DNA from 4 places in the Pseudomonas sp. MAFF 730105 genome. Region 1 is predicted to be linked to each of the others. Evidence: predicted binding sites of a transcription regulator. Region 1 holds the regulator's gene; each other region holds the start of a gene.
What was found. The regulator FliA, encoded in region 1, starts transcription of late flagellar genes. The targets are predictions, from matches to a motif close to CTAAAGTTTNNNNNNNNNNNGCCGNTAA.

Region 1 (4,523 bases):
ACACGTTCTCGGCAATGTGGCAGCACTCCACCAGCTCGTTGAGCTGAAGGAAGCCGGCGCCTCCTTTTACAGTGTGGAAACCGCGAAAGATTGCATTGAGCAGATCCGCATCATCCGGTCGGCTTTCCAGCTCGACCAATTGCTCGGAGAGTTGCTCTAGAATCTCGCCGGCCTCAACCAGGAAATCCTGAAGGATCTCTTCATCGGCGCCGAAGCTCATTAATGGGGTGCTCCTAAAACAGGGCTAAAATCCAAGGCTGGACAGCAAATCGTCCACATCGTCCTGACCGGACATAACGTCTTCTCTTTTATCGGCATGAATTTGCGGACCTTCACCCTGAGAGAGATGTTTTTGTGGATCTTTTTCAGCAAGCATCGCCTCACGGTCGTGTTCGATGCCCGCAAAGCGGTCGACCTGGCTGGCCATCAACACCAGTTTGAGCAGATTGCTTTCGACTTCGGTAACCAATTGGGTGACGCGCTTGATCACCTGCCCGGTCAGGTCCTGATAGTCCTGAGCCAGCAGAATATCGTTGAGGTTGCTTGCGACCGCGCGGTTATCGGCGCTGCTGCGTGTCAGAAAACCGTCAACCCGACGAGCCAGGTCCCGGAATTCTTCCGCCCCGACCTCACGACGCATGAAACGGCCCCAGTCGGCGCTCAAGGCCTGGGCTTCGTCGCCCAGGCCATTGACCAGCGGCGTCGCGCTTTCCACCAGATCCATGGTGCGGTTGGCGGCGGCCTCGGTCAGCTTGACCACGTAAGACAGCCGCTCGGTCGCATCAGTAATCTGCGAGACCTCTTCGGCCTGAGGCATGTTCGGATCGATCTGGAAATTGACGATCGCGCTGTGCAATTCACGGGTGAGCTTGCCGACTTCCTGGTACAGACCACGATCCCGGGTCTGATTGAGCTCGTGGATCATCTGGACTGCATCGCCGAAACGACCTTTTTCAAGGCTTTCGACCAGTTCGCGGGCATGTTTTTTAAGGGTCGATTCGAAATCGCCCATTGAAGCTTCGTTATTCTCCATAGCTCCCCCGTGGCGCCGTTAACCGATGCGTTCGAAGATCTTTTCGATCTTTTCTTTCAACGCCTGGGCCGTGAAGGGTTTGACCACATAGCCGTTCACGCCGGCTTGGGCCGCTTCGATGATCTGCTCGCGCTTGGCTTCGGCGGTGACCATCAGCACCGGGAGGTGCTTGAGTTTTTCATCGGCGCGCACATGGCGCAGCAAATCGATACCGGTCATGCCAGGCATGTTCCAGTCAGTCACCAGAAAGTCGATGCTCCCGCTGTTGAGAACCGGGATGGCAGTAGTGCCATCGTCGGCCTCGACCGTGTTGGTGAACCCAAGGTCACGCAACAGGTTTTTTATGATCCGCCGCATCGTTGAAAAGTCATCAACAATGAGGATTTTCATGTTCTTGTCCAATTCGACCTCCAAGCAGTCTTAAACGCGTGCAGCACCTGAACGCGCCATTTCAATCAATCCGGTACAGCATTCGACAACGGCCCGGGACACAACGGATCGAGACTGCGCAACACGTGCCACGCAAACCCTGCTCGCAACCTCCCCGCACCGATTGTCAGCGCGCTCGCCACTCCCCCAAACGCCCCCGCAAACGGGCGGCGCACTGGCTGTGTAACTGACTGACCCGCGATTCGCTGACCCCCAGGACTTCACCGATTTCCTTGAGGTTCAGCTCTTCGTCGTAGTACAGCGCCAAGACCAGTCGCTCACGCTCCGGCAAATTGGCAATCGCATCGGCCAGCGCGCTCTGGAAACGTTCGTCTTCCAGATCACGCGCAGGCTCCATGTGAGTACTCGCGCCATCCTCGTGCAGCCCTTCATGATCGCCGTCCTGCAACAGGTCGTCGAAACTGAACAGGCGGCTGCCCAAGGTATCGTTCAAAATCCCGTAATAATCATCGAGACTCAACTGGAGTTCGGCCGCAACCTCATGATCTTTAGCGTCTCGCCCGGTTTTCGCTTCGATAGCGCGAATGGCGTCACTGACCATGCGGGTATTACGGTGCACCGAACGGGGTGCCCAGTCGCCCTTGCGGACTTCGTCGAGCATCGCGCCACGAATGCGAATGCCGGCGTACGTCTCGAAACTGGCGCCCTTGCTCGCGTCGTATTTGTTCGCCACTTCGAGCAGTCCGATCATGCCCGCCTGGATCAGGTCTTCAACCTGGACACTGGCCGGCAACCGCGCCAGCAAGTGATAGGCGATGCGCTTGACCAGGGGCGCGTAACGCTCGATCAACTCGTACTGGGCGTCCCGTGCCGATTTTTTGTAGAGGTGGTTGTAACCGCTGGCTGTCATAACACGGGCCCTGCTGTTTGTTGCACGAGACGCTCGACGAAAAACTCCAGATGCCCACGAGGGTTGGCCGGCAGTGGCCAGGTATCGACCTTCTGGGCGATCGCCTTGAATGCCAGCGCGCATTTGGAACGGGGAAAAGCTTCATAGACGGCACGTTGCTTCTGGACAGCCTTGCGCACGCTCTCGTCGTACGGCACGGCGCCGACGTATTGCAGGGCAACGTCCAGGAAGCGATCGGTGACCTTGGTCAACTTGGCGAACAGGTTGCGCCCTTCCTGCGGGCTCTGGGCCATGTTGGCCAGGACGCGGAAGCGGTTCATGCCGTAGTCACGGTTCAAGAGCTTGATCAGGGCATAGGCGTCGGTGATGGAGGTGGGCTCGTCGCAGACCACCAGCAGCACTTCCTGGGCGGCACGCACGAAACTGACGACCGAATCACCGATACCCGCCGCCGTGTCGATCACCAGCACATCGAGGTTGTCGCCAATGTCGCTGAATGCCTGGATGAGACCGGCGTGCTGGGCCGGGGTCAGATGAACCATGCTCTGGGTGCCGGAGGCGGCCGGCACGATACGAATCCCGCCCGGCCCCTGCAACAACACATCACGCAGTTCGCAGCGGCCTTCGATCACGTCCGCCAGCGTGCGTTTGGGTGTGAGCCCCAGCAGCACGTCCACGTTCGCCAGGCCCAGGTCGGCGTCCAGCAGCATGACCCGTCGGCCAAGCTCTGCCAGAGCCAGGGACAAGTTCACTGACACGTTAGTCTTGCCGACGCCACCTTTGCCGCCGGTCACCGCGATCACCTGTACGGGATGCATGCTGCCCATGTTCGTTCTTTACCTGTCTTACTTAGACGGAGGCCACATTACTGGCTGCGCGTTCACATACGGAACATTGCCTGGCAGACCATCGATGTAGGTACAAAAAATATTCATGATTACCTCAGCCAACCTGCTTGGTCGGGCTGTGGTAGATATCAGCGAACATATCAGCCATGGCTTCTTCGCTGGGTTCGTCCTGCATTTGCACACTCACGGCACGGCTGACCAGTTGGTGGCGACGCGGCAGATGCAAATCATCCGGGATCCGCGGTCCATCCGTCAGGTACGCCACCGGCAGATCGTGACCGATCGCCAGGCTCAAGACCTCGCCCAGGCTTGCCGTTTCGTCCAGCTTGGTCAGGATGCAACCGGCCAATCCGCAGCGTTTGTAGCTGTGGTAGGCGGCGGTTAGAACCTGTTTCTGGCTGGTGGTTGCCAACACGAGATAATTTTTTGACTTGATGCCACGCCCGGCCAGGCTTTCAAGCTGCATGCGCAGGGCTGGATCGCTGGCTTGCAGGCCTGCGGTATCGATCAGCACGACGCGTTTGCGCAACAGAGGCTCCAGCGCCTGGGCCAGGGATTGACCCGGATCCACATGGGTCACCGACACGTTGAGAATCCGGCCCAGGGTCTTGAGTTGCTCCTGGGCGCCGATACGGAAGCTGTCCATGCTGACCAGGGCAATGCTCTGGGCGCCGTACTTGAGTACATAGCGGGCGGCGAGCTTGGCCAGGGTGGTGGTCTTGCCCATGCCGGCCGGGCCGACCATGGCAATCACCCCGCCCTCTTCCAACGGCTCGACTTCCGGCGTGGCGATCATCCGCGCCAGATGCGCCAGCAACATGCGCCAAGCCTGGCGAGGCTCGTGGATATCGTTGATCAGCGCCAGCAGGTCGCGGGCCAGCGGGCCGGACAGGCCGATGCGTTGCAGGCGGCGCCACAGATTGGCCTGGGCCGGACGGCTGCCTTGCAGTTGGTTCCAGGCCAGGGAGCCGAGCTGGACTTCCATCAGTTCGCGCAGGCTGTTGAGTTCGAAACGCATCGAGTCCAGCGCACGCGGGTCGATACCGGCAGCCGGTGCGGCAGGAGCCGGCGCCGGACGACGCGGCTCGGCCGGGGTCGGCTCGATCAGCGGTTCGGCAGCGGTCAGCGGCAGGCCTGCGGTCAATGGCTGACCGGCAAACAATTGACGATTGGTGCCCGCGACAGCCTCGCCTTCGCTGCTGCGCAGGCTCAATTCGGCCTGGGCGCTGGCGATGCGCGATTGGGTCTTGCGCAGCTCATCCTCAAGTTCCATGTTCGGAACCCGCGGGGCCAGTGCAGACAGCTTGTAGTCCAGGGCCGCCGTCAGCTCGACACCACCGGC
Region 2 (4,523 bases), 1.7 Mb from region 1:
CAAGAAGTTCTTTGTCGACGGGCAGAACCTGGTGGTGGAACAGCTCAACAGCCGTGACGACCAGGCCATGCACATGACCTGGACACTGATCTACAACACCCTGGGCATCGACAACCTGTGGGCCGCCATGCGCGTCGAGCCAATGGCGAACAACCGCTGCCGCGCCACCTGGACCATCATCGCCGACCACACCGAAGCCCATTCGCCGTCGGGGTTCAGGGATTTCCTGCAAGGCTTTGCCGATGAGGCCATGGGGAATGTGCGGAAGATGTTCGCCTAGGTAATGCCACTGTGGGAGCGAGCCTGCTCGCGATAGCGCTGGGTCAGCTAGCGATGATGTCGACTGTGCCGCCGTCATCGCGAGCAGGCTCGCTCCCACACTGGTTCCTGACTAACCGCAATATACGAACCCACCCCCCGCTCCCACAGGACTGGGTCAGATCTTGAAGCTGTCCACCAACTGCTTCAGCCGATTGGCCTGTTGGGACAAGGCATCGCAGTCCTTCAGGGTTTCATTGAGGTTGGCCACGCTTTGCTGGTTCAGCAGGTTGATATGGCTGACGTCCATGTTGAGGGTTTCCACCACGGCGGTCTGTTCTTCGGTCGCGGCGGCCACCGACTGGTTCATGCCATCGATTTCACCGATACGCTGCGTCACGCTGACCAGCCGCAGACCGGCCTGGTTGGCAACTTCCACACTCTCTTCGCTGGAAACCTGGCTGGCGTTCATCGTCGTGACCGCTTCACGGGAGCCGACCTGAAGCGAGGTGATCATCTTGTGGATTTCTTCCGCCGATTCCTGGGTACGGTGCGCCAGGTTGCGTACTTCATCGGCCACCACCGCAAAACCACGCCCCGCCTCACCGGCACGGGCCGCTTCGATGGCGGCGTTCAAGGCCAGCAGGTTGGTTTGCTGGGAAATGCCCTTGATCACGTCCAGGATGTGCCCGATGTTGTCGGTGCTGGCGTTCAGGGTTTCGATCTGGGTGCACGAAAGGCTGATTTTCTGCGACAGCTCGGTCATGGCCTGAATGGTTTTTTCCACCACCTGACGACCGTCATCGGCCTGTTCGCTGGCACCACTGGCCTGTTGCGAGGCGTCGGCGGCATTGCGGGCGATTTCCTGGGTCGCAGCGCCCAACTGGTTGATGGCCGCCGCCACGCTGTTGGTGCGGGCGCTCTGTTCATCCGAACCGACGAGCGAAGCGTTGGACGACGTCATCACGCGCTGCGACAGGTCGTGCACCTGGCGGGTGGCGGAAGACACTTCGGAAATCGAGGCGTGGATCCGCTCAACGAACTGGTTGAACGAGCCCCCCAATACCGCGAACTCGTCCTTGCCTTGTACGGCCAGACGCCGGGTCAGGTCGCCTTCGCCCTGGGCAATGTCGTGCATGGCACGGCCCATGGTGGTCAACGGACGCATCAGTACCTGAATCAGCAGGCTCAGCAGCAACGCGATGGCCGCGACCGCGACGAACATTGCAATCAGCGCGGAGGTACGGAACTGGCTCAGCGGCGCATAGGCCTTGGCCTTGTCGATCGACAGGCCAATGTACCACTCGGCGCCCGGCAGGCCGGTCACCGGGGTGAACGACAGAATACGATCCTGCCCGTTCAACTCGACGTCCTGGATACCTTTGCCAATGCGCACAGGCGTGCCGGGATAGATGTCCTTGAGGTTCTTCATTACCTGGTCCTTGTCCGGGCTGACGATCACCTGACCGTCACCGCTGACCAGGAAGGCATGGCCGATGCCACCGAAGTCCACCGAGTTGATGATTTTCACCAGGGTATCGAGGCTCAGGTCGCCGCCCACCACACCCAGCAATTCGCCGCTTTTCTTCACCGGCAGGGCAATGGTCACCACCAGCCCGCCGACGGCGGCCGAATAAGGCGGAGTCAGCATGGTTTTATCGGCGGTCACCGCCTGTTTGTACCAAGGGCGCTGGCGCGGGTCGTAGCCGTCGGGCATTTTTGCGTCGGGGCGCTGGGTGAAGACACCGTTGGCCTGGCCCACGTAGGTGAACTGGAAATTCGATGTCAGCGCCGGCTGGTCCACCAGCCCCGCCAGATCGGCGGTAGCCCCCTGGTGTGCGATGTTCTGCGCCAGGTTTTCCAGTACCAGGATGCGACCGCTCATCCAGTTCTGGACGCTGCTGGCCGTCAGGTCACCAGATTGTTCGATAGAGGACTCAAGGCTGCGGCCGATGGTGTTGCGCTGCAAATAATCGTTGTAGAGGGTGAACAGGGCAAAAGCCAGAACTACCACACCAGAGGCGGCTAGAAGGATTTTATGGCTGAATTTCAAATTCATCGAAGAGGCTTCTTATGCAGGGAGTGGGGGTGCATTCCGGTTGCAACGTTCACATGCCAGCGCGGGCAGGACTTGTGGTCTGCTCCACTTTGGTGCACGCATATCAGTCTTTCGGCAAGCCCCGGGAAAAAATTAGGTTTTTTTGGGATGGCCCGACGAGAGGATGAGCGTAGTCGTTATGCACCCGCTCGCCAGGGCTGCTGCATGGCCAACGGGCGCGACCTCAGTGGCAAAGGGAATTGCTCCCTCGCCACGGACCATGGGTCTATCGACGACGTGTGAAAAAAGCCTCCTCAACCCTGAACAGCACTCACCGCTTCCTGCCTCGGTTTATCCTCGCCTACAAACCGGTTCGCCCGGCCAAAGGTGCCGAAGTCATTGAACCGCACACCCATCTCGCGCATCACCTTGTGTGCCACCGGCACCGTCAGCTGACGGATGTAGAACGGCTCCTTCACCGCAAAATGATGGATCCCGTGGCTGCTGCCGAAGTTGAAGCAGAACGCCTGCAACGGCCATAGCCACCACGGGTTGAGCACCTGGGTTTGCTGGATGACATTGCCAGGTTCGACGTCGCCGTAGTAATGCATGTTGGAACTGATGAAGTGCAGGCAAAAGGTGCGCAACACGTTTGGACCGATGATCACCACCGCCGCGATATCGATCACGTGCATCATCGCCAGGGTGTCCGCCGACCAGTCAATCGATGTACCCAACAGGCTCGCGACGCCATTGGCCCCATGGAAACCGAGAAACACGTACCAGGCCCCCCAGTGCAGCAGTGCCAGCGGGAAATACACCTTCAGCGTGCGTTTGAGGATGTTGCGCTTGTGCGCCCAGGTCCTGGCCCGCAGCAGACGGATGAGGGCCGACATCACGTTGTCACCGACCATCAGCAACCGCGCCAGCCCCCACGGCTCGCCGTTGGTGATGGCCCGTTCTTCCAGGTCGGCCTCGGTGCCGGACATCTTGTGGTGATTGAGGTGCAGGTGACGGCGGATCCACGGGTTGATAGTGCTCGGCCGCGCCAGCCACACCAATCCCATCATCAGATTGTGGGGCAGGCGTTGCTTGCGAAAATACATGCTGTGGATCAGGTCGTGCTCCAATTCGTGGGTCAACGAGGCGAAAAAAGCGTTGAGCAGCAGGCACGCCCAGCCAGCCAGATGGCCGTTGATGTAAAGCAGTGCCGATCCGATCATCCCCGCCAGGGCGAACGCCAGAATGCCCGCCCCCAAGGCATCCTGATGGAGCAGGATCGGGTAGCGTCGGCGCAACTCTTCTCCATGGGCCAATACCACCTGGCGAATATGGGCGGATCGTTGTTGTGCATTCAATCGCTCGGGACTTGCGCTACGGCCATGCATGGCTTAAATCCTCTGTTAAAGATGTGCTCATCCTGACGAGCCTTGAACCGCCGGGTGGTAGCCGTAGACGCCAACCTGTTGACCGCAAGCGCCAATCGCCATGACTGAACCGACCACCCTCGCCAGCTGGACCCGCGCCCTGCGCAAACAGCTCGATGCGTTGGGCCTGGATGGCCATGCCCTGTGCATCGAAGCCGGGCTTGACCCACAGCTGATGGACGATCCGAACGCTCGCTACCCGCTTTCAGCCACCACCCGCTTATGGGCCCTGGCAGTGCAAACCAGCGGTGATCCGGCCATCGGCCTGCGGGTATCGCGCTTCGTCAGCCCCACGACGTTTCACGCCTTGGGTTACGCCCTGGTGGCCAGCGGCAGCCTGCGGGAAGTGTTCGAGCGCATCGTGCGCTATCACCCGGTGGTCAGCGACGCGCTGACGCTGCAACTGAGCCGCTGCGAGGACCGTTACCGCTTTACCCTTGATTTGCCCCAGGGCCACCCCGTGCCCGCTTTCGAAGCCATCGACGCGTTCGCCTCGATTTACGTGCGCACCTGCCGTAACCGCCTGGGTCGCGACTACGCACCGTTGGCGGTGTACCTGCGACGCCCTGAGCCGGCGGACCCTGCGCCGTGGCATAAAGCGTTCCGTTCGCCGGTGCATTTCGCCGCCGAACAGGATTGCCTGGAGTTCAGCCTCGCCGACTTCGACAGCCACCTGGACGACGCCAACCCGGAACTGGCCGAACACAATGAAACGGTGCTCAAGCGCACCCTCGCCCACCTCCAGCCGTTGACCTGGGAGCGCAAGGTGCGTGCAGCCATCGAGGCCCAATTACCCGAAG
Region 3 (4,523 bases), 3.2 Mb from region 1:
TGCATGCTGCCCTGGAGCGTCTGAGACGTAGCCTTCTGGCGAAGGAACTGTTCGGTACGGAGTTCATCGAAGGCTACATCGCGACGAAAACCCTGGAACTGACCAGCTACTTTGATGAAATCACGCCCTGGGAACGGCGTGTGCTGGCAGCCCAGGCTTAACGAAACGTCGCATTCGGGCTGCCTTCACAGGCGGCCCCTACTTATCTCAAGGAGCCGCTCGGAACGCCGATGCGCCAAGTCTGGAAACCTTTTCGAGCGCTTTATTTCGCCTCGCTGATGATGCTGATCGGTTCGGGGCTGTTGAGTACTTACCTGGCCTTGCGCCTGGCTGCCGAGCATGTGGACAGCCTGTGGGTCGGTGCGCTGATGGCCGCCAACTATTTCGGCCTGGTGCTGGGCGGCAAGATCGGCCATCGGCTGATTGCCCGTGTCGGGCATATTCGTGCCTACTCGGCCTGTGCAGGGATCGTCGGTGCGGCGGTGCTGGGTCACGGCCTGGTGAGCTGGCTGCCGGCCTGGGTGGTGCTGCGGGTGATCGTCGGTCTCGGCATGATGTGCCAGTACATGGTCATCGAGAGCTGGCTCAACGAACAGGCCGATGCGAAGCAGCGTGGGGTGGTGTTCAGCGGCTACATGATCGCCTCGTACCTGGGGATGGTGCTGGGTCAACTGATCCTGGTGATCCACCCGGCCCTGGGGCTGGAACTGCTGATGCTGGTGGCGCTGTGCTTTGCCCTGTGCCTGGTGCCGGTGGCGTTGACCCGCCGGATCCACCCGGCGCCGTTGCGTCCGGCACCGATGGAGCCGCGGTTCTTCATCAAGCGCGTGCCACAGTCATTGAGTACGGTGTTGGGCTCCGGGCTGATCGTTGGCTCGTTCTATGGCCTGGCGCCGCTGTATGCCTCCCAGCAAGGGCTGTCGACCGAGCAGGTCGGCCTGTTCATGGGTAGCTGCATCTTTGCCGGCCTGCTGGTGCAGTGGCCGCTGGGTTGGCTGTCCGACCGTTACGATCGCGCGCTGCTGATCCGTTGCTTTGCCCTGTGCCTGGCGGTTTTCGCAGCGCCATTGGCAATTCTGTCGGCGGTGCCGCTGGAGGTTCTGTTCATCGCGGGGTTCTTCTGTTCGCTGATGCAATTCTGTTTGTACCCGCTGGCGGTGGCGTTTTCCAACGACCACGTCGAAGCCGATCGCCGGGTGTCGCTGACCGCCATGCTGCTGGTGACCTACGGTGTGGGTGCGAGTATCGGCCCGTTGGTGGCCGGGGTGCTGATGAAGTCGTTCGGCAGCCACATGCTGTATGCCTTCTTCACCTTTTTTGCATTGGTACTGGTGTGGCGCATACGGCCGAAAGCGGTGACCAACCTGCATCAGGTCGATGACGCACCGCTGCATCACGTGGCGATGCCCGACAGCATGTCCAGTTCGCCGCTGGTGGCGTGTCTCGATCCGAGGGTTGATGAGCAGGTGGTGCAGGAGCAGATGCAGGTGTCGCCGAATCCGGAGGTCGAGCCGGTGGCAGAGCCGGTTACCGAGGCGGCTGAGGCTGAGGAGCCTCAGGCCAGGTAAGAGAAGTGCGGCGCGCTCATCGCGAGCAGGCTCGCTCCCACATGGGTTACCCAAGTCCCTGTGGAAGCGAGCCTGCTCGCGATGAGGTCAGTCCAGAAGCAGCGATACTTTAGGGCTGAAGATCAGAGATCGTCTTTATCGAAACGGCGAGCTTCACGCTGCAACTGATAAACGAAACGCTCGACCTGCCGCTGCACCAGGCCACTGATATTGTGGAAGCGCACACCGGCGAAAGTGGTGTTGATGCGCTCTTCGAAATGCAGGTAGCGCAGCTCGACCGGCGCCGTCATGTTGCCAAAGGGCAGGGCGGCGATGAAGCGCTCATACACCTGGCCCAATTGCAGGCGCTCGGTGATGTCGCCATCGAAGCGCAGCTTGCAGCCGGTGGCGGAGATATCCAGCAGTTTGCCGTTCACAGGTGACTTGAGCTTGTCGCCGCCCAGTTCGATGTTCACCAGTTGCGCCAGTTTCAGGGCGGCGCGGAAGGCGTTGCGACGTTGGTGATAAACCACTTCGTCGGGCAAGGCGCCGCGATAGCAGCGGCCATCGTTGGACTCATTGATCGTCAGCGGGCCATTGCCTTCCCATGCGATGCGCACGCCATCATGGAAACCCTCGACCCGAAACGGCTCGCCCGCGAGCAGGAAGCGTTCTCCGTCGCGAGGGATCATTTCATCCAGGGCAATGGTGTTCTTCTCGCGGTCGACGTCGACCAGGTAGCTCTGGAAGCGTTGGGTGCGTTCATGAAAGGTAATGATCAGTGGATCGTGACTATCTTGCAGCATCCGCAAGTTGCCGGAGATTTCCAGGGGCGTGGTAAGGACCTTAGGCGGTTGCGGAGCATCATCCGCGTTTGAGGCGTTGAACACGGTGGGTCAATCTCCAGGCAAAATACGACTACGAATGGCTAGCATTTTGCCAGCATCTATCGCGGGTTGATAGAGCGCATGCATGGTTCGTTTCATGCCTGGCTGAGCGGGCGATGCTTGACCATTTTGGCGGTCGAGCCGCGAGCATCGTAAAGCGTCGGGATTTCACCGCCATTGAGGATGCGCAACTGGTTGGCGGTAGCGGCCTGCTGGAGTTGGATCGATTGGCCATTGCGGGCGTTGGCGGCCTGGCACTGGGCGAGCAGCTCATTGAGCACTGCACTTTGGGAGAGCAACTGATCGCCGATCGTCGACTGGCTCGCCAGTTGCTCGAGGCCATCGTTGTTCGCGGGCAGGTTAAGGCTGGCGAGAATCTCGCTACGTTTACGGCCATGCTGATCGAGCAAAATGATCAATGCCTGTTTCTGTGCCAGGATATTTTCCAGCAAGGGCATGTCGCGACCGTGCAGCGCCAGGGATTCGGTCTGCAGGAGTTCCAGCAATTGTTGCGCTGGAACAAAATCGTCGATGATCAGTTGCAATAAATGAGTGTCGTGCATGGCTGGCCTTGGGTCTTAGCGTCCAAAAGCCTGCGCAGGCGGCGGCCTAGCGCTGGGCTTCGAAGTTGAGCAGTTTGCTGGCTACACGGTTGCTGTCGACTTTATAGCTGCCATCGGCGATGGCTGCTTTCAACTCGGCCACGCGGGCGTTGTTGACGACAGGTTGATCGCGCAGCTTGTCAGTGACCTTCTGCAACTGTTGAGCCTCATCACTGAGGTGTACCGATTCCCCATTCTTGACGACTGTCGCTTGCTCGGCCGGCGAGGATTTTTCGGTTTCCTTGCTGGCGCTGGGGCGCGTGGTGCCCGTCAATGGTGAAGAGCTGTTTAAACGGTTGAAATCGATGACCATGGTAAAAAACCTCTGGGTATTTGGACGCTTGCCATGTTTTCGGCCATCCCCAAAAAAACTTTAGGCTCATTTGTTCAATGAGCGTGCGCACGTCTGCGCTTGCCTTGCGTAAGGCACAGTCTAGGGAACAGCAGGGTCAAGCGCCAGCTTTCTACCCATTTCTACCGATCGCTACATAGCCACTTCCACCTGGCCTGGGGCTATCACCTGCGCCTTGATGACGCGCTGGGAATTGAGGTTTTTCACCCGAATCTGTTCATTCATGCCGCCATTGGACAAGGCTTCACCGGGCATTCGCACGGCCAGGGTGCCGCTGCGGGCGGTGATCACTACCTGGTCACCTTTACGAACGACTTCGGCCTGCTCCAGATGCACGAGGGTCACGATCTGATCGGCTACCATTGGTCGGACAAGTTTCTGTCCAATGGCCTGATCGACAGAGGTCAGGAAGCCCTGGGTTATCTGGCTGACGTCCCGTTCACGCAGCGTCACGTCCTGAGGTTCAACGATTCCGGCCCGTTTCAATGGTCGGGTGGTGGTGACGATTTCGCGGAACAGGCGCACCTGGGCCGGCACGAATACCGTCCAGGGCGCCGCGCTGTCGCAACGGACCTTTACTGTTACACGTCCCAGGGGCCTGGCGGGGCTTTCCAGGGAGGCAGTCAATTCCTTGTCGCACATCGGCATGCGCAGGCGCGGGTCGATCTGGTTGACTTCGATTTCGTAGCGACCTTCGGTTTGACTGGAAGCCAGATAGTCTTCTACGGTGAATTCAAGAAAGCCCTGAGTGACGCCGATAAGGAGATCAGGCAAGGTAACCGGAGCATCGGCAAGGGCACGTCCCCCCGAGGCGAACAGGCAGGCAGCCAACAGCACACCGAGCCAGAGGCGGCAATGAGTGGTCAGGCGTCGAGAAAATGTCGTTTGTGCGTTCATGCCGGTTGAATAGCAAGCCCCGTGCCGTTTAGTGATGAATGCGCGTCGGACACATTAGCGTTAGGTAGGAGTCAGGGCATGGCGGGAGTGATGGATTCGGTAAACCAGCGCACGCAGCTGGTCGGTCAGAATCGCCTGGAGCTGTTGTTGTTCCGTCTCGATGGCCAGCAGTTATATGGGATCAACGTATTCAAGGTCCGCGAGGTGCTGCAATGCCCCAAGCTGACCTTGATGCCCA
Region 4 (4,523 bases), 1.3 Mb from region 1:
TCGCGCCCGGTGTTTCATCCAGTGGCCGCGCGCCTTCTTTCAGGGCCCGGGTGAAGAACGCGTTGAAGTGTTCGTAGGCGGTCAGGTCTTCCACCAGGGCTTGGGACATATCCACTTGATAACGCTTGGCGAACCACTGGGTGAACGCATTCTTGAACCAGCGTACGCGGCATTCGGCAATACAGCCGGCCAGCCGTGACAGCAGGTGGTGGGGCAGCAGGTACTGAGTGATGATGAACAAACGGTTTTTCATTAAATGTCCTTAGGAACCTTCAAATCTCGATCGGGGTGTCGGGGTGGTTGCCCCATTCGCCCCAGGAACCGGCGTAGCCCTTGACCCGTGGGTAACCCAGCGCCTTGGCCACCAGATAGGTGAAGCCGGAGCGATGGTGAGTCTGGCAGTGAGTGATGACCTCTTTGTCGGGCGTGATGCCCAGTTGTTCGAGGATCTGCGGCATGTCCTGGCGGATACGCAGGCTGCGCGTCTTGTCCATGCCGGCAGTCCATTCGAAATTGACCGCGCCGGGAATGTGACCGCCCCTGGCCGCCACGACTTTCTCGCCGGAATACTCCAGCGGGCCGCGTGCATCCCAGATCGCCAGGTCGGCGGCACCAAGGCGGCTTTGCAGGTATTCGCGGGTGGCGGTGGGTTCGTCCCGCAGCGTCAGTTGCACAGGGTCACCGACGGCGGCCGGTACGTCGGTGCTGACTGGCAGGCTTTCCTCCAGCCACGACAGCAGGCCGCCGTCGAGGTAGTGGTACTTCGAGTGGCCGATCACGTCCAGCAGCCAGATAAAGCGTCCGGCCCAGCCGCCACCTTCGTCGTCATAGACCACGTAGACCGCATCCGGGTTGTGCCCGAGTTCGCCGAACAGTGCCTCGAGATCGGCTTTGGCCGGCAACAGCCCCGGTGCTGGCGGCTGACCCAACTGCGTGCGCTTGGGATCGACAAAGCGTGCGCCAGGAATGTGGCCGGTGCTGTAGCGCGCGGCGCTGGTCAGGTCCACCAGAATCAGTTCGCGGGCGTCGAGACGCGGGAGCAGATCGCTTGGCTCGATCACCAGCGGCAAGCCAGAGAAGTCAGGCATGTCAGGTCTCCAAGGGCGCAAAAGGAAGGGATTGTAGCAAGTTCAGCGGCCACGGTTGGTAAAGGTGTGCAGGGCCCGTTCGATGCACTGAACGGTCCTGCCGAAGGCTTGCACCGTTATATCCGCAAAGGGCCCGCCGCCCTGGTCCACGGCCACCAGCATGATCACCCGGCCATTGCAGGTCAGGGAGCGCAACAGCATGTGCTCGCCCTTGAACAGGGCGCGCAGGCCCGGCGGCAGCAGGGCCGAGAACTGTGCATTGTTCTCCGGGTTCAGGCGAACCTGTGCCTGCTGCGCCAGCAAGCGCTGCAACACTTTGCTCTGGTTGATGGAGAAACTCATGGCCGCTGCCTCAGGGGGCAGGCCGGCGATCTGGTGCACGCGTACGCTGGTCTGGCTGCGGTCGGCCATCAGGATCATCACCCGGCGCATGCCGCACGCCACCAGTGCGTCTCGTGCCGAGGTGGTCAGGTGCATGGCGTTGCTGAAGGGGCTTGGTTCTACCAACAGCGCAGCGCATCGTTTGCGCCACAGGGTCAGGTCTTCGGTGCTCGGTTGGGCGACGGAGGGCCCTGCAATCTGGACCCGACGGCTGCCCGGAGGCCAGAGCAGCGCCACGGCCGGGTGCCAGAGGTCTGGCATGGCATGGTGGCGGGCGCTATGGGCGGCCTGTTGGTGCAACTGTTGCTGAAGCTCATCCATGGGCATCTGCAGGTACAGGCTGGTGAGGTACTGCCAGCGGATGCTGTGGGGGCAGTCCCAGGCCTGGTGGGCCGAAAGTGCCAGGCCATTGGCCAGTAGCACGGTGTTGGCTGGCTGGTTGAGCCAGCGGCGCAGGGTCGGGTCATCGTCCAGGCGATTCTGCTGGCGCAGCGGGTGTTCACTGTCCCGGGCGATGCGCAGCACCTTCACCAACTCACGGCGCTCGTTGAGCAGCAGGCGGTAGCCTTGCGCCACCCAGATCGGCAAGCGCCAGGCTTCCACCACGGCGAGACAGATCTTCAGCAGGCTGACGCCGAACAATTCGCGTTCCACCTTGCTGGCCGACTGGCCTTGGTGGATCACCCGCATTTCCCATTCTCCCAGCAACCGCGGGTGCGTCAGGGCCAGGGGCCAGAGCGGCGACAAGAACAATAGGCTGCCCCAGTGGATGTCCTGCCACAGCCGTGCCAGGCGGCTGGCAAAAAAACCATTGGCCTGCTGCGTGGCGTGCTGGCTGATCAGCTGCAACTGGCGCAGGGCGACGGGTATCTCCTGCTCCGGCAGCGAGGGCAGGCGGGCGAGCAATTCCTCGGTGCGCTTGAGGCCGAGGCGGTTGATGGCCACTTCGAGGTTTTCCGCCGGTTCGGTGAGGCTGCCATGGGTGTGATGGTTGGCTTCGCGGATGACGCTCAGGGCCAGGGCAGGGCTGTCCTGCATGAGCTCTGCGATGTCGCGCAACGAGCGGCGGCTGTCGGCAATGGCCTTGCAGACCTGGTCATGACTGGCCTGGGGTACCGGCAAATGCACGCCCTCGAGCAGCTTTACCCAGCCTTCGAGCGTGGTCGGTCGTGGGGTTGGAACCTTCGTTTCGTTAGCCATGGCTGGACGTGATCATCACATGCTGCAACGGGGCAAACTGGCTTTTCGCCAGAACTGGCTATAGTCTGGCGCAGTTTTGCCGATAAGTAGAAGAAGAGATTTTCCAGCTTCCGAATATGACCTTGAACCCGACTTAAATAAGTACTTTCAATCTATGGCTAAAATTATCGGCATCATTGTCGTGTTCGCGAGCGTACTCGGCGGATACGTGCTCTCCCATGGCAAGATTGCCGCCCTGATCCAGCCCTTCGAGGTGATGATCATCGGTGGCGCGGCCCTTGGCGCATTCCTGCAGGCCAACCCCGGCTATATGACGATGCACGTGCTCAAGAAGTCCCTGGGCATGTTCAGTTCGCGCTTCAGCCACACCTTCTATCTCGAGGTGTTGGGACTGATCTACGAGATCCTGAACAAGAGCCGCCGCGAAGGCATGATGGCGATCGAGGGTGATATCGAAGACGCCGCCGCCAGCCCGATCTTCGCCAAGTATCCTGCGGTGCTCAAGGACACCCGCATGACGGCGTTCATCTGTGATTACCTGCGCATCATGTCGTCCGGCAACATGGCCCCCCATGAGCTCGAAGGCCTGTTCGACATGGAACTGTACAGCCTCAAGGAAGACCTGGAGCATCCGTCCCACGCCGTGACCGGCATCGCCGACGCCATGCCCGGCTTCGGTATCGTCGCCGCGGTACTGGGTATCGTGGTGACCATGGCTTCCCTGGGTGATGGCGACCAGAAGTCCATCGGCCTGCACGTGGGTGCGGCACTGGTCGGTACCTTCTTCGGTATCCTGGCCGCGTATGGTTTCTTCGGCCCTCTGGCCCATTCTCTGGCCCATGATGCCAAGGAAGAACTCAACACCTACGAGGCCATCAAGGCCTCGCTCGTGGCCTCGGCCTCGGGCATGCCGCCTTCGCTGGCGGTAGAGTTCGGCCGCAAGGTCCTGTACCCGGCGCACCGTCCAAGCTTTGCCGAGCTGGAACAAGCGGTTCGCGGTCGTTAAGTTATGGAAAATAACCAGCCGATCATCATCAAGCGTGTCAAGCGCATAGCCGCTGGACACCACGGGGGCGCCTGGAAAATCGCCTTCGCCGACTTCGCGACGGCGATGATGGCGTTCTTCCTGGTGCTGTGGCTGCTGTCCACCGCGACCCCGGAACAGAAGATCGCCATCGCCGGTTACTTCAAGGATCCGGTTGGCTTCACTGAAAGCGGTACGCCCTACATCATCGACCTGGGCGGCTCACCGACCCTGGCGCCCGAGACGACCCTCAACCCCGAGGTCAAATCCCAGCCGCAGCCCGACAAGGTAACGGTGGATTCCGAGCAGGTCGAAGGCATGGCCGAGCAGGTCGAGCGCGAGCGCCTTGAGTTGCTGCTGCAAGAGTTGCAGAACAAGGTCGACGAGAACCCGCAGCTGCAGAAGTTCAAGGATCAGATCCTGTTCGAAATCACGCCGAATGGCTTGCGCATCCAGATCACGGATGCCGAGAACCGGCCGATGTTCGATTCCGGCAGCGCCCGCCTGAAGCCTTATTTCGAGGACATCCTGCTGGCCATGGCCGACACCATCAAGGCGGTGCCGAACAAGATCAGCATCAGTGGTCATACCGACGCCAAGCCGTATATCGGCAAGGGTGATTTCGGCAACTGGGAACTCTCCGCCAACCGCGCCAACGCGGCACGTCGCGCCCTGGTGGCCGGCAGTTATCCGGACGAGCAGGTGGCACGGGTGGTCGGTTACGCCTCCTCGGCGTTGTTCGACCGCAAGGACCCGTTCAACCCGGTCAACCGGCGTATCGATATCGTGGTGTTGACCAAGAAGGCCCAGAAGGCCATCGAAGGTTCGCA

Region 2: PCOSP_RS00870 (methyl-accepting chemotaxis protein) is a predicted target of FliA. The motif match lies at 2,426-2,453, and genes of this name have one in related genera.
Region 3: flgM (flagellar biosynthesis anti-sigma factor FlgM) is a predicted target of FliA. The motif match lies at 3,386-3,413, and genes of this name have one in related genera.
Region 4: motA (flagellar motor stator protein MotA) is a predicted target of FliA. The motif match lies at 2,728-2,755, and genes of this name have one in related genera.

What each region holds. Positions count from the first base shown of each region.
Region 1 covers NZ_AP018438.1:1,900,684-1,905,206, reverse strand. The annotation lists gene PCOSP_RS08500 (chemotaxis protein CheA) at 1-220, opposite strand, end outside; gene PCOSP_RS08495 (protein phosphatase CheZ) at 245-1,033, opposite strand; gene PCOSP_RS08490 (chemotaxis response regulator CheY) at 1,052-1,423, opposite strand; gene fliA (RNA polymerase sigma factor FliA) at 1,590-2,333, opposite strand; gene fleN (flagellar synthesis regulator FleN) at 2,330-3,160, opposite strand; gene flhF (flagellar biosynthesis protein FlhF) at 3,276-4,523, opposite strand, start outside.
Region 2 covers NZ_AP018438.1:181,632-186,154, reverse strand. The annotation lists gene PCOSP_RS00875 (SRPBCC family protein) at 1-280, shown strand, start outside; gene PCOSP_RS00870 (methyl-accepting chemotaxis protein) at 437-2,317, opposite strand; gene PCOSP_RS00865 (fatty acid desaturase) at 2,611-3,684, opposite strand; gene PCOSP_RS00860 (AraC family transcriptional regulator) at 3,785-4,523, shown strand, end outside.
Region 3 covers NZ_AP018438.1:5,086,915-5,091,437, reverse strand. The annotation lists gene PCOSP_RS22185 (glutamine synthetase family protein) at 1-161, shown strand, start outside; gene PCOSP_RS22180 (MFS transporter) at 231-1,568, shown strand; gene PCOSP_RS22175 (flagellar brake protein) at 1,691-2,437, opposite strand; gene PCOSP_RS22170 (flagella synthesis protein FlgN) at 2,530-2,997, opposite strand; gene flgM (flagellar biosynthesis anti-sigma factor FlgM) at 3,044-3,349, opposite strand; gene flgA (flagellar basal body P-ring formation chaperone FlgA) at 3,521-4,285, opposite strand; gene PCOSP_RS22155 (chemotaxis protein CheV) at 4,364-4,523, shown strand, end outside.
Region 4 covers NZ_AP018438.1:599,309-603,831, forward strand. The annotation lists gene asd (archaetidylserine decarboxylase) at 1-253, opposite strand, end outside; gene PCOSP_RS02595 (rhodanese-like domain-containing protein) at 273-1,088, opposite strand; gene PCOSP_RS02600 (HDOD domain-containing protein) at 1,131-2,669, opposite strand; gene motA (flagellar motor stator protein MotA) at 2,824-3,675, shown strand; gene motB (flagellar motor protein MotB) at 3,679-4,523, shown strand, end outside.